One region of the Lysinibacillus sp. RC79 genome, then DNA from elsewhere that is predicted to be linked to it. Evidence: riboswitches for the same ligand, from Rfam matches in the RefSeq annotation. Region 1 holds a riboswitch; the other holds the start of a gene.
The links. A riboswitch is a leader RNA that binds a small molecule or an ion and turns the genes downstream of it on or off. The one in region 1 is predicted to bind preQ1.
Positions count from the first base shown of each region.

Region 2: another riboswitch for preQ1. It lies ahead of ABH968_RS24455 (QueT transporter family protein); the one in region 1 lies ahead of queC (7-cyano-7-deazaguanine synthase QueC).

Region 1 is NZ_JBGCCD010000009.1:553-5,474, reverse strand. It holds gene ABH968_RS10755 (alpha-E domain-containing protein) at 1-322, shown strand, start outside; gene ABH968_RS10750 (transglutaminase family protein) at 384-1,238, shown strand; gene queE (7-carboxy-7-deazaguanine synthase QueE) at 1,377-2,105, opposite strand; gene queD (6-carboxytetrahydropterin synthase QueD) at 2,098-2,571, opposite strand; gene queC (7-cyano-7-deazaguanine synthase QueC) at 2,575-3,234, opposite strand; PreQ1 riboswitch class I at 3,502-3,548, opposite strand; gene ABH968_RS10730 (leucine-rich repeat domain-containing protein) at 3,802-4,922, opposite strand, start outside.
Region 2 is NZ_JBGCCD010000039.1:32,121-37,042, reverse strand. It holds gene ABH968_RS24465 (long-chain fatty acid--CoA ligase) at 1-145, shown strand, start outside; gene trpB (tryptophan synthase subunit beta) at 187-1,350, opposite strand; T-box leader at 1,409-1,609, opposite strand; gene ABH968_RS24455 (QueT transporter family protein) at 1,700-2,182, opposite strand; PreQ1 riboswitch class I at 2,189-2,233, opposite strand; gene ABH968_RS24450 (DUF1259 domain-containing protein) at 2,569-2,964, opposite strand; gene ABH968_RS24445 (hypothetical protein) at 3,047-3,301, opposite strand; gene ABH968_RS24440 (transposase) at 3,667-3,852, shown strand; gene ABH968_RS24435 (RNA-guided endonuclease TnpB family protein) at 4,004-4,922, shown strand, end outside.

The sequences.
Region 1 (4,922 bases):
GCAAAAGCATCGCCAAACCAATTTACTTTGCGTTATTCAATATTTATTACATGATAAGCATTTCCCTCGTTCAGTGATGTTTTGCTTACAAAAATTAGAAGAAGCATTTGTTTGTTTAGAAAACGATCCTCTTTCAGCAAAGTTTTTAGAGCTTCATACCCCATTAAAAAGTTTATTATTTGCCATGATGAATGTAGATTTATGGAATATTACATTAGAGGAAACGATTTTATTAATGGAGGAAAGATTGTGTCAATGTATTGATTTTGGAAATACATTTGCAACAATTTATCATTTATATGAACCCAGCGTACAACCTTGAAAGGAATCAACCTCAGCTCCCTTTCAACAAGCAAGTCAGTAATCCAAAGGAAGCGGACACAATGAAATTTGAAATTCAACATACTAATATTTTTCAATATGAGTCTGAAGTCGATCAAAGCCTAAATACAATCCGCTTAAAGCCAAGGGGCGATGAGCGTCAACGCTTATTATCCTATCTAATTGCCATTACTCCATCATCTTTAACGCGTGAGCATACAGATATTTGGGGCAATACAGTTGGCACTTTTTATATACCTGAGCAGCACCAAGAGCTAGAAATTCAAACGACCTCTATTGTCAGCATTCAACGTGCACCATTTATTCATCGCATTCAATATTCACCAGAGATGCAGACCATTTTTCACTCGCAACTGTTTTATGAGCATTATTTGCCCTATTTAAAGTCTACGCACTTTACGTATATGACAGAAAATCAGTTAGAGGAAGTTTATCATGCAATTGGTCATGCTGAAAATCCTGTACTATTTTCATTAAATTTAATGCAATATTTATACTCGACTTTTGAATACGTCCCTGGTGCAACCAATGTTACGACAACGGCAAGTGAAGCATTCGTCCAAAAGCGAGGTGTTTGTCAGGATTTCACACATGTCATGCTTGCGGTGCTAAGAGCTAAAGGAATTCCAGCTCGTTATGTTAGCGGTTATTTATACGTCGATGAAAACTCTGCCTTGATCGGTGATATTGCAACCCACGCTTGGGTAGAAGTCATGATACCGGGAATCGGCTGGATTGGTCTAGATCCAACTAATAACGTAGAAGTATTAGAAAATCACATTATTTTATGCATTGGCCGTGATTATTCTGATATAAGCCCTGTTGAAGGTGTTTATTCAGGTGGAAAGCATGATTTATCAGTTAAAGTGAGTGTCAAAGCATTGAATCATTTATAACAAAACGTGCAATGGTTTAAATTAAACCCCTGATTTTTCTACGCTAAGCAGAAGAATCAGGGGTTTTATTAAATATAAAATAATATTCTCATAATATTACTCCTCAGGTAAATTTAAAGACATTTTTGTAATAGCACACTATACACCTCTTTTATTCCCCCAAACAAAGGCATGCAACTGTGGCAGTACTTTAACATCTCTTAATTCCTCATCCTTAATCACTCTATCAATCAGCGCATGATATTTATCTAATAAATGTATAATTAATCGTGAATTGTCAGTCGTTTTGAGATCATCATTACCGACTTGGAGATAAAAAGGAATCATTGGATATCGATGGTGAATTTGTTTAGCATAATCGTAATCCTCTTGATTAAAAACGACTATTTTGAGGGATACATGGTGATTACTGTTTCGATTTTTAAGTTTTTCGAAGATATCGGAGAGCACCGAATAGTCTGTGGTCATTCCAGAACTAGGTGGCTTTGGTGAGATTGTCAGTTCATCAATTTCATACATCCATTTTTGCCACCTACTTCCCTGTGTTTCCACCCCGACCTTTATGTCGTTTTCTTTTAAAATTGCAATGAGCTCTTCCAAATTTTGAATGAGTGCAGGATTGCCGCCTGAAATCGTGACAAATGAAAAGCCACTGCCTCCAAGACGTTTCAACTCAGACCAAATCTCTTCCGCTGTCATTTGGACAATAAGATCCTTTCCGCTGCCATCCCACGTAAACGATGAATCACACCAAGAACAAGAATAATCACAGCCTGCAGTTCTCACAAACATTGTCTTCTGGCCAACTACCATTCCCTCACCCTGAATCGTCGGTCCAAAAATCTCGATAACAGGTACTCTACTCAACTTCCATCCACTCCCGTCTCGCTTCTGCATAGCTTGTCGGAGTTTCATATAGCCTTATAAACTCTACACGCGCACCGTTATATCCTTGTTCATCAAGCAAGGCCTCAGCCAACTTTTCGTAAATCCAAACAACAATGTTCTCTGCCGTCGTATTCATGGGAGGAAGTGTTTCATTTAAATAGCGGTGATCCAAATGAATCTCTATTTTTTGTTTCCATATTCCTTTTATATCGCCAAAATCGATCATCAAACCGCGTTCATCTGTGTATCCACTCAGTCCTAATACTACGCGATACGTATGACCGTGGAGGTTTTTACATTTCCCCTCATAATTATGTAAATGATGAGCAGCATCGAAGGTAAATTCTTTACTTATGAGAACACGCTTTGCATGATAGTTCAATTGATTTCTTTGAATATCTTCATCTATTTTTTGGAGCTTATCGACGATTTTAAAATCTGACATGCCTTAAAACTCCTTCCTGTAACTTAAATACTCATCAAGCCCTTTTTTTCGCAGTTTACATGCTGGGCATTCACCACAGCCATCTGCTATTACACCGTTATAGCAAGTCAGCGTTCTTTCCCGAACAAATTCAAGTGCCCCAAACTGATCAGCAAGCTCCCATGTCTGTGCCTTATTCAGCCACATCAACGGTGTATCAATCACAAAGGAATCATCCATCGATAAATTTAACGTTACATTCAAGGATTTAATAAAAACATCTCGGCAATCCGGATATCCGCTAAAATCCGTTTCACAAACGCCAGTTACAATATGCTTAGCTCCTACTTGGCTCGCTAAAACGCCCGCAAATGAAAGAAAGAGAAGATTTCGGCCAGGCACAAAAGTCGATGGAAGCTCACCATTTTCTCCGTCTTCTACCTTAATGTCTTGTCGTGTCAATGCATTCGGAGCAAGCTGATTCAGGAGTGACATATCAAGAATATGATGCTTGACACCGAGCTCCTCTGCTATCACCTTCGCACATTCAATTTCAAGGCGATGCCTTTGACCGTAATCAAAAGTAACTGCCTCAACCTCTTCAAAACGTTCTTTTGCCCAGAACAAACAGGTTGTACTGTCCTGACCGCCACTAAATACAACAATTGCTTTTTCCTGCTTCATCTATAAAAACTCCCTTATATCGAGAAAACAGCACTCTAAGAAAAAGCGCTACTTTCTTCTTAGTTTTTTAACAAATATTGTGTACCTTGGTTACCCAATAATATTAAATCCTTCAACCTTCTTCATGGCTTCAGCCAAACATAAAAAAACCTCCTTGCAAAATGTTTCCCAACACTTTTCAAGAGAGGCATCACCAATCATTCTATTAAAACATAAGTAAAAACATAAAAAAAAGCCACGTCCGATATGGACATGGCATATTGTCATGTTTCCATAGTTTTTTATAGAGGGTATTAGCTATGAACCTCTCCCGTTCTAGTCCGGGCATTCTTTTCTTCAATATAATACAAAAAATAGTATAAAACGTCAAATAGATTTTTTTATAAAATCTTCCTATAAATGCTTCTCTGGAAAAATCACTGTTATACTGCCCTATATTTTAGCAGTACACTAAACACTTTGCTGAGCTTAGATTCATTTATATTTTTTCGAACAGAATAACCTCAACTATTTGTGATACGGATCACCTTGATTAGACTAAGTGAGGATATATATAGTCACATTACCTCAATAAATCACAATTCCATTATCTAGAACAGATTTATTTTGCACCTGATTTCCTAAAATATATAGCTTTTTCAAATTGGGCAAATCCACTAATGGCTCTACATTTGAAATAGCGTTATTTTCCAAATGAAGCACCTCAATTTGTTGCCAATTTTCCATAAAACTTAACGATTGTAGTGAACTATCTTGTATAGTGAATGAACGCAGAGCTGAAAAGCCACCAAAGTAAGGCATAACCTTATCAACTTCATGCACCCAGTCACCATTACCTATTCGGAAGGATACACTATTCAAAGTTAAATGTTCCAGTATGTTGTTGTTAAATGAATTTTGACTATTAATTTGAAACCTACACTCATTACAATTTAACGTTTTTACATGCTGTAAATTGAATAATTTACTCGTCTCTTCATAAAAAGTTGTTTCATTTAAATTTATTGTTTGCAGATTTGGCAGACGATTTAAAGAACGAATGCCTGTAAAATCGCCAGACTCCATCGCTGTAAGTTGTTCTAGCTGTGGGTATTTCAGTAATTCTGCTCCATTCAAATACGACTGTGCCCCACTTATATCAACAGTCAAATCTTTTAAAGCAGGTGCCTTTAACTTGGATAAGAAAGTACTTTTTAGTTCCGCTTTTTTTAAATGGGGTGCTACAATCGATGCTATTTGGCCACTATAACCAGTTATCGATAAATCGGTCAGTGAGGTCAGGCTGTTCACTATATCAAGCAATTCTAATTTATAAAGAGAAGCTAAACGCAACTTTGTCATTGAAGACTTATTTCTAAGGGGTTCTAAATTCGTAATGTCCATATTTTCAAGATCAATCGATTGCAGGTTGGGCATGTTTTGTATAAAATCAAGCGTTTTTAAATTTCTTACCGATGTAAGCTTCAATTCTTGTAATTGATTCAGTGAATAGAACGAGCTAAAATCTGTCGCTTCACTAATATCTATTGCTAACGACTCTAAATTAGTTAATGAAGACAACCACTTCAAATCATTGGCAGATCTTAAAGACAATGATTTTAATGGCAGTTGATTCAGAAGAGAAAAGTCTGTAACCGTCTCGGTGTAATACGAAATTTCAAGGGATTGAAGATTAGGAAACTCTAATA
Region 2 (4,922 bases), on a different contig from region 1:
AGAAAGCCAATTTGCAAAATGGTGGGTACCAGATGATGTGGTATTTTTAGATGAAATTCCAAAAACATCAGTAGGAAAGTTTCTGAAAGCCAAGCTTCGAGACAATGTGGCGGAAATTTATCCGAAATTAGGTTCATTCGTATAGTTAAAAGAGCGATTTCCATAAAAGGAAATCGCTCTTTCATTTTATTTATTTAACATTTGAAATACTTGTTCTACGTCTTTGTCTCCACGGCCAGAGATATTGATAATAATGCTCTCTTCTGGAGATAGTGTTGGCGCAAGCTTTAGTGCATGAGCAACTGCGTGGGAGCTTTCAAGCGCAGGAATAATTCCTTCGACTTTTGACAGTATTTGGAATGCTTCAAGCACCTCTTCATTCGTCACCGTTACATATTCTCCACGACCAATTGTTTTTAAATAACTATGCTCTGGACCAGCTCCAGGATAATCTAGTCCAGCGGCAATCGAATATGTTGGTAGTGGATTGCCCTCTGCATCTTGCAGTACTAAACATTTGAAGCCGTGTAATTCACCCGGTGTTCCTTCATTTAATGTTGCTGCCTTATCGGGTTCAATACCGATGAGGCGAACTTTTTCATCTGCAATATATTCTGCAAATGCACCAATCGCATTACTACCGCCGCCGACACAAGCAAGTACTGCTGCTGGTAGCTTTCCTTCTTTTTCTAAAATTTGTTCACGACTTTCACGGCTAATGACTGATTGGAAATGCTTCACCATTGAAGGGAATGGGTGAGGTCCAACAGCGGAACCAAGTAAATAGAAAGTTGTCTCATAGTTTTCTACTAAATCAGCAAATGCTGCATCCACTGCATCCTTTAGTCGCCCTTGACCTTTATCAACTGCTACTACCTTTGCACCAAGAAGCTCCATACGGAAGACGTTTAATGCTTGACGCTTTGTATCCTCTAAACCCATATAAATTGTGCAATCCATCCCGAACATTGCACAAGCAGTTGCTGTTGCTACACCATGCTGACCTGCACCTGTTTCGGCGATAACATGATTAGCACCCATGCGCTTTGCCAATAAAATCTGACCTAGAACGTTATTAATTTTATGAGAACCTGTATGGTTAAGATCTTCACGCTTTAAATAAACTTTTGCGCCACCTAATTGTTTTGTTAAATTTTCAGCAAAATAAAGTGGAGATTTGCGCCCAACATATTCATGGAAATAATAATCTAGCTCTTTATTAAAGTCTTCATCGTCTTTATATTTTTGGAAGTTTTCATCTAAAATATTTAATACATTTTGAAGCTCATCAGGAACAAAGCTACCGCCAAATTCACCAAAATATCCTTTTTTCTCTACTACTGTACTCATCTCTTCTCGACTCCTCTTTCTAATTTTTCCATAAAAAAAAGTCACTACAATCCTTCTGTAAAAGGACGAGTAACCGTGGTGCCACCTTCATTCGCAAAAATTGCGCGCTTTCGTACTCTGGTAACGGGGAGTAAATTCGTCCTCACATTTGATGAGGCTGCTCTAAAGTCCATTCACAAGTATGTACTACTGATTTGCACCAACCATCAGCTCTCTTTAAGTACTACCGCTTGCTACTATTCTTTTTCCTCGCATTTATTGAAATGAATTCTAAAGTATTTTCAGAATAGTGTCAAGGTATGTTGTGCTAAGAAATTAAAAAAAGACGAATCTAATAAGACCCGTCTGTTTAAATTAAATTTTTGAAGTTTAAGCGTTTATTCAATGTATACATAATCGGTGCACCGACCGCTAAGACAACAAATTCACCTGCAGCAACAGTTAACCATGTCCAGAAGAATGGTAACTCTAATGCTAAGTTCAATTCAAATGCAATGATAAACATAGTGCATGTAAATAAAAATGTATTGATGACTAAACGTGCCCAAATATTTTTGACAAATTTACAAATAAGAATGAACAACCCAAGGGTAATCATCGAATGGCCTACACCGAAAACTAAATCGTACATGCCGAGTGGTGAAAATATATTGGAGATAAATACGCCAATAATAATCCCAACGGCAAAGCGTGGATTAAAGGCAACTAAATGGTTAAACATTTCGGATAGACGGAACTGCACCTCTGTAAAGCCAAATGATCCGACTAGTAATGTAACAGCAATGTAGAGCGCTGCAATAATACCGCTCGTTGCTAAAAATTTAACTTTCATCTTCATTTCTCCTTAGTTTTTTTACGTGGGATGGTTACGAACCACGTGAAGCAAATGCAATCATATCAATGTTCATGCTTGTTTGTAAATAGCGATGAGTAAAAAAAACGCGGAAATTCATAGTGCTAACGGTAATATTTAGCTCTTGTTCGTTGCTCATTAATTAGATGTGTGTAGGCATGTCCAAGATTTAATGTTCAATCCAAAAGAAGGGGAGCTCGTACACTTGCTAAAATGCGAAAGAAACTTATGCAGAGATAGTAGAGCTAAATTCTTCTTTACAGATGGACTATAGATGAGAAGTAACCTCGAAACTTAGAAGTGATGGAGCTGTCCGGTCACTTGTTAAAAGAACTGTTCAAAGCAGTTCTTTTAAAGTGACCATTTCAGTATTTTTTTAAAACACTAAATGCTTGAGCAAATTTTTGGGCAAAGATTAATGGGGGCTCTATTGATTGAAAGTGAACGTATAAAATAGCGGGATCCGTAAATATCCAATGATTATGAACAGCACTTATAATCAAATTATTTTCTGCAAGTACTTTAACAAATGGCTGTAATTCCTCTTGGAGTACTACAACTTCACCTAAGTTAAGTGCATTTCCATATATATCAAGCGATTCGAATGTTATCCCAGCATGAAGTGCACTACGACTTGGGCGACCTTGAATCTTAACATAAAGGCTTCGATGAAGTTTTACTGAACATACGCCATGTTCCACAGAAGCTTTTCCGTTGGCAATCTGTGCAAATTTCGTACACATATTTTGAAAGCTTTGCATTTTAGACACCTCTACTTTTTATATTAATAATGAGGATGTCTTGGCGCGAAAGTAGTACATATAACGGGTTTCTGATTTGAAATTACTCCTCTAAAATATTTTTAATTTCTTCTATTTCCAAAATTAAATCGTCTACTTGTTGCTTGAATTCATCTGTATATTCTAATTCCTCATCCAATTCTTTTGTATACTCTAAGGCATTTAAGGCAAAATCCAAAGCAAATGCAAATAGACTGTCACATAGATTAGAAATGATTGTGTCAATATTTCCTGTACTTGCTTTTGGTTTTTCTTGTGAATAAGACGGCTGAGTTAATTCGATATCATCATTATTCATAGTATTCCTCCTTTTTGGGAACAGCACTAACCTCATTTGCATCATATGCATTACATGTAAAAAGGGAGACTAAAATGAACATTTTCTGCAGATCATTCTTATTAGAAATAAATGTGTTACACGTCTAACCGTGAAGGAAGTAGAACGAGAGGGTGATTCTAAAGCACTCGCGAGTTGTTTTTATTCAGCAATTCCAGGGGTTGCTCAAACGTACATATGCTTCCCTGATATCCCGTTACAGATTTTCCGAACGGGAAAGCCCAATCCTTCAGGTATGAGATGAGAGTGAGGTCGGATACGGAGTGCTACTAAAAACTGAAAGGTTTGCTGTACTTCAAGTATCCGAAAATTTCGCACTTTTTTGTATGTATGTTGCTTTTATAAATAAAGCTGATACATTTAAGTTGAGAGAGGAATTTCCTCATCTTCAACATTTACCAAGCCAATGGACACGTTCCTATTTTGTATCTACCGCAGGAAACGTATCGAGTGAAATCATCAAGCATTATGTGGAACAACAAAAAACAAGGGGGGAATACTATACAAGTTAAATGTAGTAATTGTGGTTTTGCGCAATTTTCCAAAGACTGAAAATTCAATAAATTCTGTAGCTCAGTTCATGGTCAATAATTAGTGAAGCAATTTTAGAAGAGTAAAGAAGAGTAAAAAAGCTAGATTAATTAGAGACTGAGGTGAAGAACAATGTCGCAAACAATAACAGTTAAAGTCAAACTGCTTCCAACAAAAGAACAGGCTTCTATTTTGAAGAATATGAGTCAATCGTATGTTTATACAATCAATACCCTTGTTTCTGAAATGGTTGCAGATAAGAAAAGTACAAAAAAATCAAGCAAGGATATTTCTACCGACCTGCCAAGTGCTGTTAAAAACCAAGCGATTAAAGACGCTAAAAGTGTGTTTAAGAAAGTGAAGAAAAATAAATACAAGGTTGTTCCTGTGTTAAAGAAGCCAGTGTGTATTTGGAATAACCAAAACTATTCTTTTGATTTAACGCACATTTCAATGCCTATCATGATGGATGGCAAGGCAACTAAAACGCCTATTCGTGCTTTGCTGGTCGATAAGGATAACCGTAATTTGGATTTGTTGAAACACAAATTAGGTACTCTTCGTATCACAAAGAAAGCGAATAAATGGATGGCACAAATAGCTGTCACCATTCCTACAAGTGAAAAAACAGGAACAAGGGTAATGGGTGTAGATTTGGGTTTGAAAGTCCCTGCTGTTGCAGTGACAGATGATGGAAGCGCTTGTTTCATTGGAAATGGTAGACAAAACAAATATGTCAGACGTACATTTAAATACAAACGTAAGAAGTTAAGTAAATTAAAGAAATTAAATGCTATTCGTAATCTTAATGATACAGAACAGCGATACATGAAAGGACAAGACCACAAGGTTAGTCGTGCGATTGTTAATTTTGCTAAAGAAAATAAGATTTCTGTCATTCGTTTAGAACAACTAACGAACATCAGACAGACGGCAAGAACAAGCCGTAAAAACGAAAAGAATCTGCATAACTGGTCATTCTATCGTCTTGCTCAATTCATTGCGTACAAAGCGAACCTAGTGGGTATTAAAGTTGAATTTGTGAATCCTG